DNA from 2 places in the Pseudomonas sp. 05N432 genome. Region 1 is predicted to be linked to the other one. Evidence: predicted binding sites of a transcription regulator. Region 1 holds the regulator's gene; the other holds the start of a gene.
What was found. The regulator sigma-54, encoded in region 1, starts transcription at its own class of promoters, with help from an activator protein. The targets are predictions, from matches to a motif close to ANTGGCATNNANNTTGCTNT.

Region 1 (16,645 bases):
TGGTCGGTGAGGGTGCCAATGCCTTGCACCTGGATCAGGTACGGATGGTGCCGAATGTCTGGACCAGCTTGCTGGTGCGTGCGGTGCGGATCGAACATCTGGAACTCAACGGTCTGAAGATCAGCCTCAAGCAAGGCCCGCAGGGGCAATGGACGCTCGAAGGCTTGCCCGTGCGGGAGAATCAGCCGCTGGACCCCGAGCAGTTGCTCAACCGCATGCAGATGGTGGAGCAGCTGTCGGTACTCGACAGCCAGGTCACCTTGCTACCGATCGACCACGTGCCGCTGACCCTGACCTATGTCGGCCTGAACCTTAAAACCGGTATCAGCCAGCAGCGCCTCGACGCCCGGTTGACCTTGCCCGACGGCCAGCCGCTGGCCATGAGTCTGAGCAGCCGGACTCAAGCCAGTCTGTGGAAAGAGGCTGAAATAGATGCCTATCTGAGCTTGCCGCAAAGTGACTGGTCTAAATGGTTGCCCGAGAGTCTGACCGGGAAATGGAATTTTTCCGAGATCAAGGCCGGTGGCGAGCTCTGGGTTAACTGGAGCAAGGGGGCCCTGCAGCGTGCCGCGATTCGTCTGAATGCACCGCAACTCAACGGTGCCTACGCCGAGCGCAAGCCGATCCAGATCAACAATCTGGCGCTCAATGGGTATTTCCAGCGCAATACCGAAGGTTTTCAGGTGTCGTTCGATTCCCTGGCCATGACCCTGGAGGACATCCGCTGGGAAACCCGTCTGCAACTTCAGCAGACCGCGACCACTGACACGACCTCCGAACTCTGGCACCTGCAAGCCGACCGCTTTGACCTCACGCCTATCACACCCTTGCTCAATGCCCTGGGACCGCTGCCCAAGGACTTTGCCACGGTGGTCGAGCGGCTGAAGGTCACTGGCGTGTTGCGCAATGTGCTGATCGACGTCCGGCCCGAGGCGACCGATAACAGCAAATTCAGTTTTGCCGCCAATCTGGAGCGTGTCGGGTTTGATGCTTATCACGGAGCTCCGGCGGCGCGTAATGTTTCCGGGAGCATCAGCGGTGACCTCGGCCAGGGTGAGCTGCGCATGGACAGCAAGGATTTTTCCCTGCACCTGGACCCGATCTTTGCCAAACCATGGCAGTACATCCAGGCGAATGCCCGGCTGACCTGGAAACTCGATCAGCAAGGTTTCACCCTGATAGCGCCGTACCTGAAGGTGCTGGGCGAGGAGGGCAAGATTGCCGGCGACTTCCTGATTCGCCTGCATTTCGATCATACCCAGGAAGACTACATGGACCTGCGGGTCGGTCTGCTGGAAGGTGATGGACGCTACACCGCCAAGTACCTGCCCAAGGTCTTGAGCCCGGCGCTCGACGAATGGCTGCGCACGGCGATTCTCAAAGGCGCGGTGGATGAAGGTTTCTTCCAGTATCAGGGTTCGCTGAACCACGATGCTGTCGATGCGGCGCGCAGCATCAGCCTGTTCTTCAAAGTGCATGACGCCGAACTGGCCTTCCAGCCGGGTTGGCCGCATGTCGGCAAGGTCAGTGGCGATGTGTTCATCGAGGACAGTGGGGTGCGTATTCTGGCCAGCAAGGGCCAGTTGCTCGATACCCAGGTTCGCGATGTCTACGTCAACATCCCCCATGCGCCTGCCGGACAGAACCCTCATATGTTCCTCGACGGCACTTTCGCCGGCGGTCTGGGTGATGGCCTGAAGATTCTTCAGGACGCACCGATCGGTACCGGTACGACCTTCGCTGGTTGGCAGGGCGAGGGTGATCTGCAAGGTAGCCTGAAACTGGATATCCCCTTGGCCAAGGGCGAAGAGCCGAAGATTGTGGTCGACTTCAAAACCGCCAGGTCGCGTCTGAAGCTGAGTGATCCTGTGCTTGAGCTGACGCAGCTCAAAGGTGATTTCCGCTTTGACAGTGCCAAGGGGCTCAGTGGCCAGAACATTACGGCACAAGCCTTTGAACGACCGATCAGTGCACAGATCTATGCCGATGGCAGCCCTGGCAAGTTCAACACCCGGGTCACCGCCAACGGCCAGGTGGCAGTGAAAAAACTCACCGATTGGCTGAACGTCACTCAGCCGTTGCCGGTTTCCGGGACGATCCCTTATCAGTTGCAGCTCAACCTCGACGGCCCCGACAGCCGATTGATGGTCAGTTCCAGCCTCAAAGGTGTTGCAGTCGATTTGCCGGCACCGTTCGGCATGTCCGCCGCGCAAGGCCGCGACACGGTGTTCCGGATGACCCTGCAAGGACCGGAACGGCGTTACTGGCTCAACTACGGTGATCTGGCGGACTTCACTTACGCGGCGCCCAGCGGCAATTTTGCCGATGGCCGTGGCGAGTTGTTCCTGGGTAGCGGTAGTGCGCAGTTGCCGGGTGATAAAGGCCTGCGCATACGAGGCGTGCTGTCGGAACTGGATGTCGAACCGTGGAAAGCCCTGATTGATCGGTATGCCGGACAGGATCCAGGCGGCAACGCCAAGCAATTGCTCAGTGGCGCAGATTTCAAGGTCGACAAGCTCACGGGGTTTGGTACCACGCTGGATCAGGCCCGCCTGCAACTGGATCGCAAGCCGACAGCCTGGGCATTGCAACTCGATAGCCAGCAGGCCAAAGGCACTGTAGGGATTCCCGACGCCAAGTCCGCGCCGATTGCGATCAACCTGCAATACGTGCGGTTGCCGGCGCCTGATCCGAAAGTACAGGCCGACGAGAATGCACCGGACCCGCTGGCGTCGGTAGACCCAACGAAAATTCCTGCACTGGATATCAGTATTGACCAGTTGTTTCAGGGCCCGGACCTGGTAGGTGCCTGGTCGCTTAAGGTCCGCCCGATCGTCAAGGGCATTGCCTTCAACAGCATGAATCTGGGCCTCAAGGGCATGCAGTTGCAAGGCGCGGGTGGCTGGGAAGGCGTGCCGGGATCTACCAGCAGTTGGTACAAGGGACGCATCGAGGGCAAGAACCTCGGTGATGTGCTCAAGGGCTGGGGGTTCGCACCGACAGTGACCAGCGAAGAGTTCCATATGGACATCGACGGCCGTTGGCCTGGCTCGCCGGCCTGGGTCGGACCCAAGCGTTACTCCGGTAGCCTGGATGCGACGCTGCGCAAAGGTCAGTTCGTCGAAGTCGAAGGTGGCGCGCAGGCGTTGCGGGTGTTTGGCCTGCTCAACTTCAACTCGATCGGCCGTCGCTTGCGCCTGGACTTCTCCGACCTGTTCGGCAAAGGCCTGAGTTACGACCGGGTCAAGGGATTGTTGGTGGCCAGCAATGGGGTGTACGTCACTCGTGAGCCGATCATCATGACCGGCCCGTCGAGCAACCTGGAGCTCAACGGCACGCTGGACCTGGTGGGTGACAGGGTCGATGCGAATCTGTTGGTGACCTTGCCATTGACCAACAACCTGCCGATTGCCGCACTGATCGTCGGTGCGCCAGCGGTAGGCGGTGCGCTGTTTCTGATCGACAAACTGATCGGTGATCGCGTGGCGCGCTTTGCCAGCGTCAAATACACCATCAAAGGTCCGTGGAAAGAGCCGAAAATCACCTACGACAAACCTTTTTGAAGTGTTTTTTTGAAAAGCCACGGTTCGTCCTATGGAGTAGCATGACCGCATACCTGATACGGAGTGCGCCATGTCTCTTGCGGTGATTCAAATGGTCAGCCAGAGCGATGTGCCGGCTAACCTGGTCCAGGCTCGACACCTGCTCGAACAAGCGGCAGCGGGCGGTGCGCGACTGGCGGTGTTGCCGGAAAACTTTGCGGCCATGGGCCGTCGCGACATCGCTGACATCGGTCGCGCCGAAGCCTCGGGCGAAGGCCCGATCCTGCCCTGGTTGAAACAGGCCGCTCGCGACCTCAAGTTATGGATAGTGGCTGGCACCTTGCCGTTGCCGCCGGTGGATCAACCGCTGGCGAAGTCCAATGCCTGCTCGTTACTGATCGATGAACACGGCGAGACGGTGGCTCGCTATGACAAGCTGCATTTGTTCGATGTCGATGTGGCGGACAATCGCGGGCGCTACCGTGAATCCGATGACTATGCTCATGGCAGTAAGGTGGTGGTTGCCGATACGCCGGTCGGTCGGGTTGGCCTGACGGTTTGCTACGACTTGCGCTTTCCAGAGCTGTACAGCGAATTGCGCGCCGCCGGGGCAGAACTGATTACTGCACCGTCAGCGTTTACGGCGGTAACAGGCGCGGCCCATTGGGAAGTATTGATTCGCGCGCGGGCCATCGAAACCCAGTGTTACGTGTTGGCGGCCGCCCAGGGTGGCACTCATCCGGGGCCGCGTGAAACCTTTGGCCATGCAGCGATTGTTGACCCGTGGGGGCGCGTGCTGGCGGAACAGGATCAAGGCGAGGCCGTGCTGCTGGCCGAACGCGATAGCAGCGAACAGGCGTCCATCCGGGCGCGGATGCCGGTGTCCAGTCACCGGCGCTTTTTCTCGCAGGGCGCACAGCGACCTGCCTCAGAACGTGGAATTAAGGCGTAAAACCTATGAGCGAGTTGTTGTCCTCAGTCAGTGAACATCTGCTTGCGCCGGGCGGCGTGACGATCGAGAACCTGCAAAGCGTGTTGGGTGACCTGGCCGGCCCGGGCATCGATGCGGCCGACCTGTATTTCCAGGGACAGATCTCCGAGTCCTGGGCGCTCGAAGACGGTATCGTCAAGGAAGGCAGCTTCAACCTCGATCAGGGGGTCGGCGTGCGTGCGCAATCGGGTGAAAAAACCGGTTTTGCTTATAGCAATGCGATCACCCTCGAAGCCTTGGGTCTGGCGGCCCGTGCTGCGCGCTCTATCTCCCGTGCCGGGCAAAACGGTACGGTACAAGCGTTCAGCACCCAGGATGTTGCCCGTTTGTACGGGCCCGATAACCCGCTGGAAGTAATGACTCGCGCCGAGAAAGTCGAGCTGCTCAAGCGTATCGACGTGGCCACTCGCGCGCTCGATCCGCGTATCCAGCAAGTCACCGTGAGCATGGCCGGGGTCTGGGAACGGATTCTGGTGGCCTCCACCGACGGTGGACTGGCGGCGGATATACGACCGCTGGTGCGCTTCAATGTCAGTGTGATCGTCGAGCAGAACGGTCGCCGTGAACGCGGTGGTCATGGCGGCGGCGGGCGTACCGATTACCGCTATTTCCTCGCTGAAGACCGTGCCATGAGCTACGCCCGTGAGGCATTGCGCCAGGCGCTGGTGAATCTCGAAGCCATTCCGGCGCCGGCCGGTACCTTGCCGGTGGTTCTGGGTTCGGGCTGGTCCGGCGTGTTGCTGCACGAAGCGGTCGGTCATGGCCTGGAAGGAGACTTCAACCGCAAAGGCAGTTCGGCCTACAGCGGCCGCATGGGTGAAATGGTTGCCTCCAAACTCTGCACCATCGTCGATGACGGCACACTGGCCGGTCGCCGTGGATCGCTGAGTATCGACGACGAAGGTACCCCGACCGAGTGCACCACACTGATCGAAAACGGCGTGCTCAAGGGCTACATGCAGGACAAGCTCAATGCTCGCCTGATGGGCCTGGCGCGCACCGGCAACGGTCGCCGCGAGTCTTACGCGCATCTGCCGATGCCACGCATGACCAACACGTACATGCTCGGCGGCGAAAGCGATCCGGCAGAAATCATCGCTTCGGTGAAGAAGGGTATCTACTGCGCCAACCTGGGCGGTGGTCAGGTCGACATCACCAGCGGCAAGTTCGTGTTCTCCACCAGCGAAGCGTACCTGATCGAGGACGGCAAGATTACCGCGCCGGTCAAAGGCGCAACGTTGATCGGTAACGGTCCGGAAGCCATGAGCCGGGTGTCGATGGTCGGTAACGATCTGGCGCTGGACAGCGGGGTAGGGACGTGCGGCAAGGATGGTCAGTCGGTGCCGGTGGGTGTCGGCCAGCCAACCTTGAAAATCGACGCGATTACCGTGGGTGGCACGGGCGCGTAAGGGATGGAGCCTGGGGTGCGCGGCATGGCCGAACACCCCGGTCGAAGACTAACGCAAACCGCGTTGAGTCTCGTCCAGCTCACGGATGTACTTGAAGATTTTTCGGCTGGAAGCAGGAGGCTTGCTTTGGGCGAGCTCGTGCTGGGCCTGACGGATCATGGAGCGCAGTTGCTGGCGATCCGCGTCCGGGTAGTCGACGACGAACTTTTCCAGTACGGCATCGTCGCCAGCGATCAAGCGATCGCGCCAGCGTTCCAGACCGTGGAAACGTTCGTTGTACTGGCGAGTGGAGGCATCGAGTTGGTCAAGCAGCACCAAAATGGCGCTGGTGTCCTGATCGCGCATCAGCTTGCCGATGAACTGCAGGTGCCGTTTACGCGCGATATTCGCGGTGTGCTTGGGCGCATCGGCCAGGGCCCGGCGCAAAGCGTCGGTCAACGGCAGTTTTGCCAGCAAGTCAGGCTTGAGTGTTGTAAGGCGCTCGCCAAGGTCAACCAGAGCATGCAGCTCGCGTTTGACCTGGGATTTGCTTTTTTCTCCCCCGTCGAGGGAGTCGTCGTAAGAATCAACCATGGTGGCAGTCCGCAAAGAAACGCCGCCATGATAACCAGTCGGGGGCCGCTTGTCCGGCCCGGTCGCTCGATGACCTTAACCGAAAGCAGAATTTGAGTGGAGAACAGCATGAGTGCAGTTGAAAGCGTCGGCCCACAAGCGTTGCCGGCACTGCAAGAGCAAGTCGAGCAGATCATCGCCGAAGCCAGGCGTCAGGGCGCCAGCGCCTGCGAAGTGGCTGTGTCTCTGGAGCAAGGCCTGTCGACCACGGTGCGTCAGCGGGAGGTTGAAACCGTTGAGTTCAACCGTGACCAGGGTTTTGGCATTACCTTGTATGTTGGCCAGCGCAAAGGCTCGGCCAGCACCTCGGCCAGTGGCCCGGAGGCCATTCGCGAAACCGTCGCCGCCGCCTTGGCCATCGCCAAGCACACCTCCGAAGATGAGCACTCGGGCCTGGCCGACGCCGCGCTGATGGCCAAGGACTTGCCGGACTTCGACCTGTTCCACGAATGGGACATCACCCCTGAGCAAGCGATCGAGCGGGCGCTGGCCTGTGAAGCGGCGGCGTTCGCCACCGACAGCCGGATCAAGAACGCCGATGGCACCACCTTGAGCACTCACCAGGGCTGCCGCGTCTATGGCAACAGCCATGGCTTTATCGGTGGTTATGCGTCGACGCGTCACAGCCTGAGCTGCGTGATGATCGCCGAAGCTGACGGCCAGATGCAGCGCGACTATTGGTATGACGTCAATCGCCAGGGCAACTTGCTGGCCGATCCGGTGAGCATCGGCCAGCGTGCGGCGCAACGGGCAGCCAGCCGTTTGGGCGCGCGTCCGGTGCCGACCTGCGAAGTGCCGGTGCTGTTTTCCGCGGAACTGGCGGGTGGTCTGTTCGGCAGTTTCCTCGGGGCAATTTCGGGCGGCAACCTGTACCGCAAGTCGTCGTTCCTCGAAGGTGCGCTGGGCCAGAAACTGTTCCCTGAATGGCTGACTATCGATGAGCGCCCGCATCTGATGCGCGCCTTGGGCAGCTCTGCGTTTGATGGCGATGGTCTGGCGACGTACGCCAAACCGTTCGTCGAGAAGGGCGAGTTGGTGTCTTATGTGTTGGGTACGTATTCCGGACGCAAACTCGGCATGCCAAGCACCGCCAACGCCGGAGGCGTGCACAATCTTTTCGTTACCCACGGCGACGAAGACCAGGCGGCGCTGTTGCGTCGCATGGGGCGCGGCTTGCTGGTGACCGAATTGATGGGGCAGGGTTTGAATATGGTCACGGGTGACTACTCTCGCGGCGCGGCGATTGGGTGGCGCGCTTTTTTATTGCCCGACGCAAGCTCCCTCGCCACACAAGCCCGCTCGCAAAAAGGTTATGCGTTTACTCGCCTTCGCCGAAATAGTTGTTGATCAGTTCCTTCAACGCATCCAACGCATCCTGAGCCCGGTCCCCTTCTGCGTGAAGGTGGATCGTCGTTCCCTTGCCGGCAGCGAGCATCATCATGGACATGATGCTTTTGCCATCGACCATCTTGTCCTTGTCGGGGGTGCGGCCCACTCTGATCTCACAGGGAAACTCCGCAGCTTTGCCAACGAATTTGGCTGAAGCACGGGCATGCAGACCCAGTTTGTTGATGATTTCAATTTCCAGAGCAGGCATCGCGGTGTGAATCCTTTAGCTAAGGTCGCGGTGGCGAACCTGGACGTTCTTCAGGGATTGTTGCAGGACCTGGCCCAGACGTTCGGTCAGGTAGACGGAGCGGTGATGCCCGCCGGTGCAGCCAATGGCGATGGTGACGTAAGCGCGATTGCTGGCGGCAAAGCGCGGCAGCCATTTGAGCAGGTATGTGGAGATGTCCTGGAACATCTCTTCGACATCCGGCTGAGCCGCCAGATACTCGGCAACCGGCTGGTCCAGCCCGGACTGAGCGCGCAGTTCCGGCTTCCAGTACGGGTTCGGCAAGCAACGTACGTCGAACACCAGATCGGCATCCACCGGCATGCCCCGCTTGAAGCCGAAGGATTCCACCAGAAACGCAGTGCCCGGCTCTGGCTGGTTCAAGAGGCGCAACTTGATGGTATCGCGCAGCTGATACAGGTTCAGATTGGTGGTATTGACCTTGAGGTCTGCCAGGTCGGCAATCGGCCCCAGCAGATTGGTCTCGTCATTGATGGCTTCGGCCAGCGAGCGGTTGGCGTTGCTCAGCGGATGCCGGCGGCGGGTTTCCGAGAAACGCTTGAGCAAGGTTTCTTCGTCGGCGTCCAGATACAGCACATCGCATTGGATGTGCCGACTGCGCACTTCTTCCAGCAGCTCCGGGAAGCGTGAAAGGTGGCTGGGCAGGTTGCGCGCATCAATGGAAACCGCGACCAGTGGTTGCGCCAGTTCGGTGTGAATCAGTGCGCGCTCGGCCAATTCCGGTAGCAGGCCGGCCGGGAGGTTGTCGATGCAGTAATAACCGCTGTCCTCCAGTACATCGAGGGCGGTGCTTTTACCTGAGCCGGAGCGGCCGCTGACGATGATCAAACGCATGATTAGTGACCGTTCTGCTCGTCGAGGACAACCTGGTACAAGGCTTCATTACTTTTTGCGCTGCGCAGGCGATCACGGACTTCTTTGCGATCGAGCATGCTGGCGATCTGGCGGAGCAGTTCCAGGTGCGCATCGGTGGCGGCTTGCGGGACCAGCAGAACGAATAGCAGGTCGACCGGAGCACCATCGATGGCGTCGAAATCTATAGGGGCGTCCAGGTGCATCAAGGCACTGATGGGCGACTCGCAACCTTTGAGGCGGCAGTGGGGGATGGCGATGCCGTTGCCAAAACCGGTGGAACCGAGTTTTTCACGGGCGACCAGACTCTCAAAGACATCCTGCATGGCCAGACCCGGCACTTCACGGGCGATCAGGTTGGCAATTTGTTCGAGGGCTTTCTTTTTACTGCCGCCCGGCACGTTCACCAAGGAACGGCCGGGGGTCAGGATGTTTTCAAGTCGGATCATGGGTTGGGAGTGTTAACGACCGGTCGCGCCCTGGAGGAGGCTCTGGGTCTTTTCCTTATGCTTTTTGAGTTGTTTATCCAGCTTGTCGGTCAGGGCGTCGATCGCGGCATACATGTCGTTATGCTCAGCGTTGGCGACCACTTCTCCACCGGGGATATGCAGCGTGGCTTCGATTTTCTGCAGCAGCTTCTCGACGGTCAACGTGACCTGCACATTGGTGATCTTGTCGAAATGCCTTTCTAATCGGTCGAGCTTTTCGCCGATGTAGATGCGCAGGGGTTCGGTCACTTCCAGTTGGTGTCCACTGATGTTGACTTGCATACAGCTTCTCCTTCGTTGCCAGTGCATAAGGCGGCAGGCTGGCTTGCCTGCCACTAGAGCGTGTCCGAAAAGCTTTCGAACACACCCTGGAACGCTATGGCGTAGCCCGTCACATCAACCGCTTGCGTTCGCTCGAAGGCGCGATCCCCAGGGACTCGCGGTACTTGGCGACGGTGCGGCGGGCCACCTGAATGCCTTGTGCCTCCAGTAAACCAGCGATCTTGCTGTCACTCAACGGCTTTTTCTGATTTTCCGCGGCAACCAGTTTTTTGATGATCGCGCGGATCGCTGTGGACGAGCATTCACCGCCTTCAGAGGTACTGACATGGCTGGAGAAAAAATATTTCAGTTCATAAATACCGCGTGGGGTATGCATGAATTTTTGCGTGGTCACTCGTGAAATCGTCGACTCGTGCATGCCGACCGCTTCCGCGATGTCATGCAGGACCAACGGCTTCATGGCTTCATCGCCGTACTCAAGGAAGCCGCGCTGGTGCTCGACGATCTGGGTGGCGACTTTCATCAGGGTTTCGTTGCGGCTTTGCAGGCTCTTGATGAACCAGCGCGCTTCCTGCAACTGATTGCGCATGAAGGTGTTATCGGCGCTGGTGTCGGCGCGACGGACGAAGCCGGCGTACTGCGGGTTGACGCGCAGGCGCGGAACCGACTCCTGGTTCAGCTCCACCAGCCAGCGCTCGTTGTCTTTGCGCACGATGACGTCGGGAACCACGTACTCGGCTTCGCTGGATTCGATCTGCGAGCCCGGACGCGGGTTGAGGCTCTGCACCAGTTCGATGACCTGGCGCAGCTCATCTTCCTTGAGCTTCATGCGGCGCATCAACTGGCTGTAGTCGCGGCTGCCCAGCAGGTCGATGTAATCGATTACGAGTCGCTTGGCCTCGGCCAGCCAAGGGGTTTTGGCGGGCAATTGACGCAGTTGCAGCGATAGGCATTCGCTGAGATTGCGTGCGCCGATACCGGCCGGCTCGAATTGCTGGATGCGATGCAGGACGGCTTCGATCTCGTCGAGCTCGATGTCCAGTTCTGGATCGAAGGCTTCGAGGATTTCCTCGAGGGTTTCGTCCAGGTAGCCCTGATTGTTGATGCAGTCGATCAATGTCACCGCGATCAGTCGATCGGTGTCGGACATCGGCGCCAGGTTCAATTGCCAGAGCAGATGGCTCTGCAGGCTTTCGCCTGCGGAAGTGCGAGTGGTGAAATCCCATTCGTCGTCATCGTTGCTTGGCAGGCTGCTGGCGCTGGTCTGGTAAACGTCTTCCCAGGCGGTGTCGACCGGCAGTTCGTTAGGAATGCGCTCGTTCCAGTCGCCTTCCTCGAGGTTATCGACCGTAGGCGCGGTTTCCTGGTAGGAGGGTTCCTGGATGTCGGTGTTGGGTTTCTGCTCGATATTGTCCGCCATCGGGTCGGCGTTATCGAAGTCGTCGCCTTCTTCCTGGCGTTCGAGCATTGGATTGGACTCCAGTGCCTCCTGGATTTCCTGTTGCAGGTCCAGGGTCGACAATTGGAGCAGGCGGATGGCCTGTTGCAGCTGCGGTGTCATCGTCAGCTGCTGGCCCATTCTCAAGACTAGCGATGGTTTCATGGCAGGGGCTTAACACCTTATTCGCCGGCGCACATGCGCCATCCACTACAGGGCGCCGGAGCGCCAAACATAAGCAAATTATATGCCTGAAACTGAAGTGTTTGCCTAGAGCGCTGTAACAATAAATACGTATAGTTTTATTGGGGCAAGCGCTCCGGCGACTGACCAGGCACCTCAGTGCTTACAGGCGGAACTCATGGCCCAGATACACTTCCTTGACCAGGTCGTTGGCCAGGATGGTTTCGGCGTCGCCTTCGGCGATCAGTTGGCCGTCGTTGACGATGTAGGCGGTTTCGCAGATGTCCAGGGTTTCACGAACGTTGTGGTCCGTGATCAGCACGCCGATACCCTTGGCCTTGAGGTGATGAATGATCTGCTTGATGTCGCCCACCGAAATCGGGTCCACGCCGGCGAAAGGTTCGTCGAGCAGGATGAATTTCGGCGCCGTGGCCAGGGCGCGAGCGATTTCCACACGGCGACGCTCGCCACCGGAAAGGCTCATGCCGAGGTTGTCGCGGATGTGGTTGATGTGGAATTCCTGCAGCAGGCTTTCCAGCTCTTTGCGACGACCGGCCTTGTCGAGTTCCTTGCGGGTCTCGAGGATGGCCATGATGTTGTCGGCGACCGAAAGTTTGCGGAAGATCGACGCTTCTTGTGGCAGGTAGCCGATACCCGCTCGTGCACGACCGTGCATTGGCTGGTGGCTGACGTCCAGGTCGTCGATCAGTACGCGCCCCTGATCGGCCTGGACCAGGCCCACGATCATGTAGAAGCAGGTTGTCTTGCCGGCACCGTTCGGGCCAAGCAGGCCGACGATCTGGCCGCTGTCGATCGACAGGCTGACGTCACGCACGACCTGGCGGCTCTTGTAGCTCTTGGCCAGATGCTGGGCTTTCAGAGTTGCCATTACTGGGCCTTCTGCTCGTCGGTTTTCTTTTTCGGCTGGATAACCATATCGACTCGTGGGCGCGGTGCGGTCACCGATGAACCGGTAGCGCGGCCTGCGTTAGCAACCTGCTTGACGGTGTCGTAGACGATTTTCTCGCCTTCAGTGGTGTTGCCTTCGTTGATCACCTTGGCGCGGTCGATCAGTACGATGCGGTTTTGCGAAGCATGGTACTGGATAGTCACCCCATAGCCCTGGACGGGTTTCGTGTCGGTAGGCTTTTGCAACTGCTCGAAATACGCCAGGTTGCCCACCGAGGTCACGACATCGATGTCGCCGGCCTTGGTGCGGGTAATGGTCACGGTGTTGCCTTTGATGATCATCGAGCCCTGGGTAATGATCACGTCACCTTTGTAGGTGGCCACGCCATTCTTGTCGTCCAGCTGAGCATCGTCAGCCTGAATGCGAATGGGTTGCTGGCTATCGTTCGGCAGAGCCCAGGCGCTCACGCTTCCCAGTGCTGCGCCCAGACTGAGCAAAATAGGGAGAGTTTTAACGAGCCTCATACTGTCCTCTTACGTTCGATAGCAGGTGTATCCTGCTGTCTTTCAAATACGCTTTCATTCCGTTACCCGTCGATACACCACCAGCGCCGTCGATTCTAACGGCTTGCTCGGTCTGCGCATATTGCTCTTGCGGGAATACCGTCATACGACTACTGGTAATCAGCATTGGACGGTTCTGCTCGTCCGTGCGTGCGATACGCACCGAGTCGATCAATTCAACTTCAGTACCGCCTGAATTGACCTCGCCACGCTTGCTCTGGACGTGCCAGGGGTACACGGTGCCCCGATACATGTTCAGGTCGGGGTTGGTCAGCAGGGTGATGTCGGTCGCCTTGACATGCTCGACCTTGTCGGACGTCAGGTCGTACTGCAATTTACCATCGGGCAGGAACTGCACGCTGTGGGCGTTGATGGCGTAATAGTCGATCTGGCTCTCGTCGACGTGTGCTACCGGCTTGTCGAGAAAGCGTTCGGGGCTGATGTTCCAGTAGCCAACGGCCACGAGCAACGCGGCGATGACCCCGAAAAACACTATGTTGCGAATTTTCTTGCTCAGCATAAGTGGCTCACAGGTACGCGGCATTAGCCGCTTCAAGGTTGCCCTGGGCACGCAGGATCAGCTCGCAGAACTCGCGAGCGGCACCTTCGCCGCCACGGGCCTGAGTGATGCCGTGAGCGTGTTCGCGGACGAAGCTGGCGGCGTTGGCCACTGCCATGCCCAGGCCAACACGGCGAATCACCGGCAGATCCGGCAGGTCGTCGCCCAGGTAGGCAACCTGCTCATAGCTTAGGCCCAGTTGCGCCAGAAGCTCGTCAAGCACTACCAGTTTGTCCTCGCGGCCCTGATACAGGTGAGGAATACCAAGGTTTTTGGCGCGTCGCTCGACCACCGGGGTCTTGCGTCCGCTGATGATGGCGGTCGTTACGCCGGAGGCCATCAGCATCTTGATGCCCTGGCCGTCGAGAGTGTTGAAGGTCTTGAATTCGCTGCCGTCTTCGAGAAAGTACAGGCGGCCGTCGGTCAGCACGCCATCGACGTCGAAGACCGCGAGCTTGATGTTTTTGCCGCGTTGCAGCAGGTCCGTGCTCATTACATTACTCCCGCACGCAGCAAGTCGTGCATGTTCAAGGCGCCCACCGGACGGTCCTCGTTGTCGACCACCACCAGTGCATTGATTTTGTGGTCTTCCATGATTTTCAGGGCTTCGGCGGCGAGCATTTCAGCGCGCGCAGTCTTGCCATGAGGCGTCATGACGTCGTCAATGGTGGCTTGATGGATGTCGATGGTCCGGTCGAGTGTGCGACGCAGGTCGCCGTCCGTGAAAATGCCGGCGAGTTTGCCGTCAGCTTCCAATACCACGGTCATGCCCAGGCCCTTGCGGGTCATTTCCATCAGCGCGTCTTTGAGCGGCGTGCCGCGCACGACTTGCGGCAACTCCTGGCCCGCGTGCATGACGTTTTCGACTTTCAGCAACAAACGGCGACCCAGAGCGCCGCCAGGGTGTGAGAACGCGAAGTCTTCGGCAGTGAAGCCGCGGGCTTCCAGCAAGGCAACGGCCAGTGCATCGCCCATCACCAGCGCCGCCGTGGTGGAGGAGGTCGGTGCCAGGTTCAGCGGGCAGGCTTCGTGCTCGACATGAACATTGAGGTTCACTTCGGCAGCCTTGGCCAGCGGCGAATCAGGATTGCCGGTCAGGCTGATCAGCTTGATGCCCAGGCGCTTGATCAGCGGCAGCAGCGTGACGATTTCGTTGGTGGAGCCGGAGTTCGACAACGCGAGGATGATGTCATCGCGAGTGATCATGCCCATATCGCCATGACTGGCTTCGGCCGGGTGGACGAAAAAAGCCGTGGTGCCGGTGCTGGCAAGGGTGGCGGCAATCTTGTTGCCGATGTGCCCCGATTTGCCCATGCCGACCACGACCACGCGGCCTTTGCTGGCCAGAATCATCTCGCAAGCGCGTACGAAATCTGCGTCGATGTGGGCCAGCAAGCCTTCTACGGCTTCAAGCTCGAGGCGGATGGTGCGTTGTGCTGATTGAATCAGGTCGCTGGATTGGCTCATGTCAGAAATCGTATAGCCTGAGAAAAGGCGGCGATTATAGCGGTAATGAGCAAATCCCTCACGTTAGTTCGTCGTGCTTTATTCAGGCGCCCCCCGCAAACGCTGAAACTTGCGTCTATTTGCCTGTCTTGATGCTGAACACCGCGGGCTTCGGCCTTGGGCGCTTTGCATTAGCGGTGATATAGTTCGTCGCCAGTTCGGCCTGCCCAGGTTGTTGTGTGCTCTCGGCAGGGAGCCCGGCGTCCGAGTGAGAGGCTTGCATCGCAAGGAGTTTAGATGAGTGCCGATAACGCCTACGCGGTCGAGCTGAAGGGAGTGTCCTTCAAGCGCGGCGCGCGCAGCATTTTCAATAATGTCGATATTCGCATTCCGCGCGGTAAGGTCACCGGCATCATGGGACCTTCCGGTTGCGGAAAAACCACACTGCTGCGCCTGATGGGCGCACAGTTGCGCCCTTCAAGTGGCGAAGTGTGGGTCAACGGGCAAAATTTGCCCACCCTGTCTCGTAGCGACCTGTTCGATGCGCGCAAGCATATGGGCGTGCTGTTTCAGAGCGGCGCGCTGTTCACGGACCTCGATGTTTTCGAAAACATCGCCTTTCCGCTGCGTGTTCACACCAAACTTCCGGATGAAATGATCCGTGACATCGTCCTGCTCAAATTGCAGGCGGTGGGGTTGCGCGGTGCCATCGACCTGATGCCCGATGAGTTGTCCGGCGGCATGAAGCGCCGTGTCGCGCTGGCACGGGCGATTGCCCTCGATCCGCAAATTCTGATGTACGACGAGCCTTTTGTCGGGCAGGACCCAATCGCCATGGGTGTTCTCGTGCGCCTGATCCGCCTGCTTAACGACGCCTTGGGCATCACCAGCATCGTGGTTTCCCATGACCTGGCCGAAACCGCGAGTATTGCCGACTACCTGTATGTTGTAGGCGATGGGCAGGTGTTGGGGCAGGGGACTCCCGATGAGCTGATGAATTCCGATAATCCGCGGATTCACCAATTCATGAAGGGTGATCCAGACGGGCCGGTACCGTTCCACTTTCCAGCGACGGATTACCGCGCAGATCTTCTGGGGAAGCGCTGATGCGCAAGATTTCACTAATAGAGAGAGTTCGTCGATTCGGCCAGACCGGCATCGACAGCATCGCGGTGCTCGGTCGTTCATCGCTGTTCCTGTTTCACGTGCTGTTGGGGCGCGGTGGCGTCAGTGGCGCATTTGGCCTGCTGGTCAAGCAGTTGCACTCGGTTGGCGTGATGTCCCTGGTGATCATCGTGGTCTCCGGGATATTCATCGGCATGGTGCTGGCGTTACAGGGCTTCAACATTTTGTCCAGCTACGGTTCGGAGCAGGCGGTCGGGCAGATGGTTGCGCTGACGCTGTTGCGTGAGCTGGGGCCGGTGGTGACCGCATTGCTGTTCGCCGGGCGTGCCGGTTCTGCGTTGACCGCCGAGATCGGCAACATGAAGTCCACCGAGCAGTTGTCCAGTCTGGAAATGATTGGCGTCGACCCGCTCAAGTACATCATTGCCCCCCGTCTGTGGGCCGGTTTCATCTCCCTTCCAGTGCTGGCGATGATTTTCAGCGTGGTCGGTATCTGGGGCGGTTCCTGGGTGGCTGTCGACTGGTTGGGTGTGTATGAGGGCTCCTACTGGTCGAACATGCAAAACAGCGTGACGTTCGACGGTGACGTATTCAATGGCATCATTAAAA
Region 2 (4,560 bases), on a different contig from region 1:
ATCGAGAAGTTCAATTGCATGCCGGTGGAGACATCTTGCCTGATGCGCAAGACCGCCCGTTTGAACACGATATTGCCAGTGGCGCCCGCTACCGAATCCAGGGCTTCGACCAAGGGCACACCCGCGGCGAAAGTGGTCGACAGTGTGCGGGCAAAACGGGCCACTGCCGATTTGTAGAGCAGTGCGCCGACTATCGGCATTTTCAGCAATTGCGCGTCCAGCCAGTCGCAAAAGCGTTGTGAGCGCCTGAGCGCATGGCGAAAGCCCAGAGACCCACCGATCAGGCCGCCGAGCAACAGCCACCACCACGCCTGCATGAACTCGGACAGACCGATCACCATCAGGGTGAAGGCTGGGAGTTCTGCACCAAATCCGGAGAACACCGACTGAAACTGCGGGACCACTTTGACCAGCAGAATGCCGGTGACGATGATTGCGACAAAGACCACGGCCAGCGGATAGGTCATGGCTTTTTTGATCTTGGCCTTGAGGCTTTCGCTTTTTTCCTTATAGGTCGCTATCCGCTCCAGCAACGTGTCGAGCGCGCCGGCCTGCTCGCCCGCGTCGACCAGGTTGCAGTAGAGCTCATCGAAGTACTGCGGCTTCTTACGCAGCGCGGTGGCGAAGCTGTTGCCGGCGGCGACTTCCTGTTTCACCTCGTCCACCAGCTTGCGCATGTTCGGGTTGTCGAAGCCCTCGCCGATGATGTCGAACGACTGCAGCAAGGGCACACCGGCTTTCATCATGGTCGCCATCTGCCGGGTGAAGAGGGCAATGTCCAGCGGCTTGATACGGTTGCCGAGATTGAACAGCGAAGCGGTTTTTTTCCGTACTTTGCCCGGGTTGATACCTTGTTTGCGTAGCTGCGCCTTGATCACTGCCGGGCTATGACCGCTCAGCTCGCCGGATATTTTGCTGCCTTTCCTGTCAGTGCCTTCCCAGGCGTAGACGCTGACCTTGATTGCTTTGACCGCCATGACTCAATCCTTGGTGACCCGGTTGATTTCTTCAAGGCTGGTGACGCCCTGCATGGCCTTGAGCAGGCCCGAGGTGCGCAGGTCATTGAAGCCGTCCTTGCGCATCTGCGTATCGATTTCCAGAGAATTGCCTTCAGCCATGATCAGCCGTTGCAGCTCCGGGGTGTTTTTCACCACTTCATAAATACCGACTCGCCCTTTGTAGCCGTTGTTGCAGTGATCGCAACCGACGGGTTCGTAGATCGTGAAGGAGCCGATGCGTTCCCGTGGGAAGCCTTCCTTGATCAGGGTATCGTCGGGAATCGAAAGGCTTTTTTTGCAGTGGCTGCACAGCTTGCGAGCCAGGCGCTGGGCAATGATCAGGTGCACGGCCGTGGCGATGTTGAACCCCGGGATGCCCATGTTGTGCAGGCGGGTCAGGGTTTCAGCTGCGCTGTTGGTGTGCAGGGTGGAAAGCACCAGGTGCCCGGTTTGCGCAGCCTTGATCGCAATTTCGGCGGTTTCCAGGTCGCGGATCTCGCCGACCATGATCACGTCCGGGTCCTGGCGCAGAAATGAGCGCAACGCCTGGGCGAAGTCCAGGCCTTGCCTGGGATTGACGTTGACCTGGTTGATGCCTTCCATGTTGATTTCCACCGGGTCTTCGGCGGTGGAGATGTTGATGTCGACGGTGTTGAGGATATTCAACCCGGTGTACAGCGACACGGTTTTCCCTGAACCCGTCGGCCCGGTAACCAGTATCAGCCCCTGAGGTTGCTTGAGCGCCGCCATGTACAGGTCTTTCTGGTCGGGCTCGTAACCCAGCGCATCAATGCCCATCTGCGCGCTGGAGGGGTCGAGAATCCGGATCACGACTTTTTCGCCCCACAACGTTGGCAGGGTGTTGACCCGAAAATCGATGGATTTGCTTTTCGACAGGTGCATCTTGAGCCGCCCGTCCTGGGGTTTTCGACGTTCCGAGATGTCCAGGCTGGCCATCACCTTGAGACGGGCAGCGATGCGATTGGCCAATTGAGTCGGCGGTCTGGCGACTTCGCGCAGCATGCCGTCGGTCCGCACCCGCACCCGATAGATTTTTTCGTAGGGCTCGAAATGCAGGTCTGAGGAGCCGCCCTTGATCGCGTCCAGCAGCATCTTGTTGACGAAGCGCACCACCGGGGCATCGTCGGAGTCCTGGCCGGTGACAGCGTCCTGACGCTGGTCGTCGACGGCTTCGATGTCCAGGCCCCCGAGGTCGATATCGGCCATGTCTTCCAGGCCCGTGCTGTGGCTGTCGAAGAATTTCTCGATGGCGTCGCTGAGCTTGTCGTCTTCGACCAGGATCGCTTCGGTGGTGAGCCCGGTGCTGAACTGGATATCGTTGATCGCCTGCTGATTGCTCGGGTCGGAAATGCCTACGAACAGTTTGTTGCCGCGCCGCCAGAGTGGCAGGGCGTGGTGCTGGCGAATCAGCTTTTCACTGACCAGGTCTTTGGGCTGGGAGTCTTTGTCGAGACAGTTGAGGTCAAGGAAGGCGACACCGAAATGCTCGGAGGCAATTTCCGCAACCTGGCGACTGCTCACCATTTTGTTCTGTACCAGATAGCTGACCAGGGAAACGCGATTGCGTTGAGCTTGCTGATACGCCTGTTGCGCGCTTTTGTCAGTGAGCAGTTCGGCCAGCACCAATTGCTTGGCCAGGCCGCTGAGAGCGATGTCATTCATTCGAGTACCAGGCACAGACAGTTCAAGACTTATAGCCTAGTCAACGGATGGGAGCGCACCAGCACTCTTGAGGTGACAAAAAGTGTCAGATAGTGCGGTTCCTCGGGGTACGCACCGGGCTTTTGCCGATCTGACACCCTGTAAGCAGGGGGCGCAGGGGTTGGCATGTGCTGTGCTTTGACTGGTTCAGGACATGAGATTTCGCCTCATGCATGGAGCCTGTTCTATGAATAATCAAAAAGGTTTTACCCTCATCGAGCTGCTGATCGTGGTGGCAATCATCGGCATCCTGGCGACGTTCGCGTTGCCGCTGTATTCCAAGTATCAAGCGCGGGCGAAGGTCACTGCGGGGCTGGCGGAAATTTCAGCACTGAAGGTGCCTTTTGAAGACATTATCAATCAGGGCACCGACCCGACACTGGCGCTGATCGGTGGCACGGCAACTACCGGTAACTGCACAATCACGGCATCGGGTACTGCTTCCAGCGGTGCAGGCACGATTGTTTGCACGATTGTCAATGCACCAGGTCCGGTGCTCAGCAAAACCATCACGCTGACGCGGACACTGGCCGGTGGCTGGACCTGCGCGACCACCGCGTTGCAGGACTATGCGCCCAAGGGTTGCACAGGCGTCTGATCCTGTATCGAAGCCTCAATGCCTCGCCTCTACGGACGCGAGGCATTTTTTCGACCGTTCGATGGCATCGCGGTAATTCGATAAAAGCCGCAACTTGCATGTCAACAACACCCGGGTCATGCATTTTGCATGACTTCAGTTAATTGGTTTTTTTGTAATATATTGATTTTTATCGGTTTATTTCGCTGTCTCAAGTTGGCACAGCCTTCGCACTGTCTCTGTTAACCCTGCTGAGAAGGCATGCAGCAGATTTTCTGGAAGAACAGGAGTTACTCGTATGAAGACGTTCGCTATCGCTGCCGCAGCTGCAACCGCTCTGACCCTGACCATGGCCAACGCTGCATTTGCGCAGACCACTCAAGCCACACAGTCGCCGATGGTGGTGGCTGCCGGTGAAATGACCAAGGCCGAGGAAGCTACTTCCGATACCTGGATCACCACTAAAGTGAAAAGCGATCTGGTCACCGAGAAAGGGATTCCTGGCACCGACATCAAAGTCGAAACCAACAAAGGCGTAGTTTCCCTATCGTCGAAAGTAGCCATTACCCAGTCTCAGAAAGAAATGGCCGTCGCTATCACCAAGAAAATCAAAGGCGTCAAAGCCGTATCGGCTGATGGCCTGATGACCCAGTAAGACCCAGGGTTTCCTGAGCCGGGAGAAGGGAATCTTGAGAGCGCTGTAGAACCAATGTGGGAGCGAGCCTGCTCGCGATGGCAACTCTTCATTCATCCTCTATGTTGAATGTCAGTCAGCTATCGCGAGCGGGCTCGCTCCCACATTGGCACATTGGATAGTCGTAACTTCAGCTACCGCGCTTGCTGGTGATTCGTACCAGACGGTTGCCTTCAAAACGCAGATATTGGTACATGCCGCTGTTCGGGCCGTAGGTCCATTCCTCAACCGGGACTTCTTCCCGGCGATTGGCGCTGCGTTTGTAGCCCAACGCATCACGTGCAACCGGCTCGCCACATTTGTGCAGCACTTCACTTGTGCGATCGCCGACACTGATCAACTGACTGCCGCAGCGCAAGGTATCGGTCTGGGCTTGCACCTGGCTGGCAAAGAGCGCCAGTGCCAGGCTGATCAGCAATCGGCTATTCATGTTTACTCCGCGTCCAGGTGCATGGGCGTGACGACTTGGCCATCGCTTTCGGCTTCGCCCAGGTTAGCGTCAACGAAATACACCCGGTCATCGGCGAGCTGGGTTTTGTCGACCAGGTAGTCCTTGATGGTGCTGGCGC

Region 2: a site for sigma-54 is predicted at 2,841-2,860, ahead of AC1DHT_RS28375 (pilin). Genes of this name have one in related genera too.

The regions. Positions count from the first base shown of each region.
Region 1 covers NZ_JBFTMM010000014.1:65,530-82,174, reverse strand. The annotation lists gene AC1DHT_RS16285 (YhdP family protein) at 1-3,563, shown strand, start outside; gene AC1DHT_RS16280 (carbon-nitrogen hydrolase family protein) at 3,634-4,494, shown strand; gene tldD (metalloprotease TldD) at 4,500-5,942, shown strand; gene yjgA (ribosome biogenesis factor YjgA) at 5,991-6,515, opposite strand; partial or broken gene pmbA (metalloprotease PmbA) at 6,624-7,805, shown strand; gene AC1DHT_RS16260 (HPr family phosphocarrier protein) at 7,873-8,151, opposite strand; gene rapZ (RNase adapter RapZ) at 8,167-9,024, opposite strand; gene ptsN (PTS IIA-like nitrogen regulatory protein PtsN) at 9,027-9,491, opposite strand; gene hpf (ribosome hibernation-promoting factor, HPF/YfiA family) at 9,504-9,812, opposite strand; gene AC1DHT_RS16240 (RNA polymerase factor sigma-54) at 9,922-11,415, opposite strand; gene lptB (LPS export ABC transporter ATP-binding protein) at 11,597-12,322, opposite strand; gene lptA (lipopolysaccharide transport periplasmic protein LptA) at 12,322-12,867, opposite strand; gene lptC (LPS export ABC transporter periplasmic protein LptC) at 12,854-13,426, opposite strand; gene AC1DHT_RS16220 (KdsC family phosphatase) at 13,434-13,958, opposite strand; gene AC1DHT_RS16215 (KpsF/GutQ family sugar-phosphate isomerase) at 13,958-14,932, opposite strand; gene AC1DHT_RS16210 (ATP-binding cassette domain-containing protein) at 15,209-16,018, shown strand; gene mlaE (lipid asymmetry maintenance ABC transporter permease subunit MlaE) at 16,018-16,645, shown strand, end outside.
Region 2 covers NZ_JBFTMM010000031.1:39,910-44,469, reverse strand. The annotation lists gene AC1DHT_RS28385 (type II secretion system F family protein) at 1-977, opposite strand, end outside; gene pilB (type IV-A pilus assembly ATPase PilB) at 981-2,681, opposite strand; gene AC1DHT_RS28375 (pilin) at 2,908-3,318, shown strand; gene AC1DHT_RS28370 (BON domain-containing protein) at 3,596-3,952, shown strand; gene AC1DHT_RS28365 (DUF2845 domain-containing protein) at 4,122-4,421, opposite strand; gene AC1DHT_RS28360 (DUF748 domain-containing protein) at 4,424-4,560, opposite strand, start outside.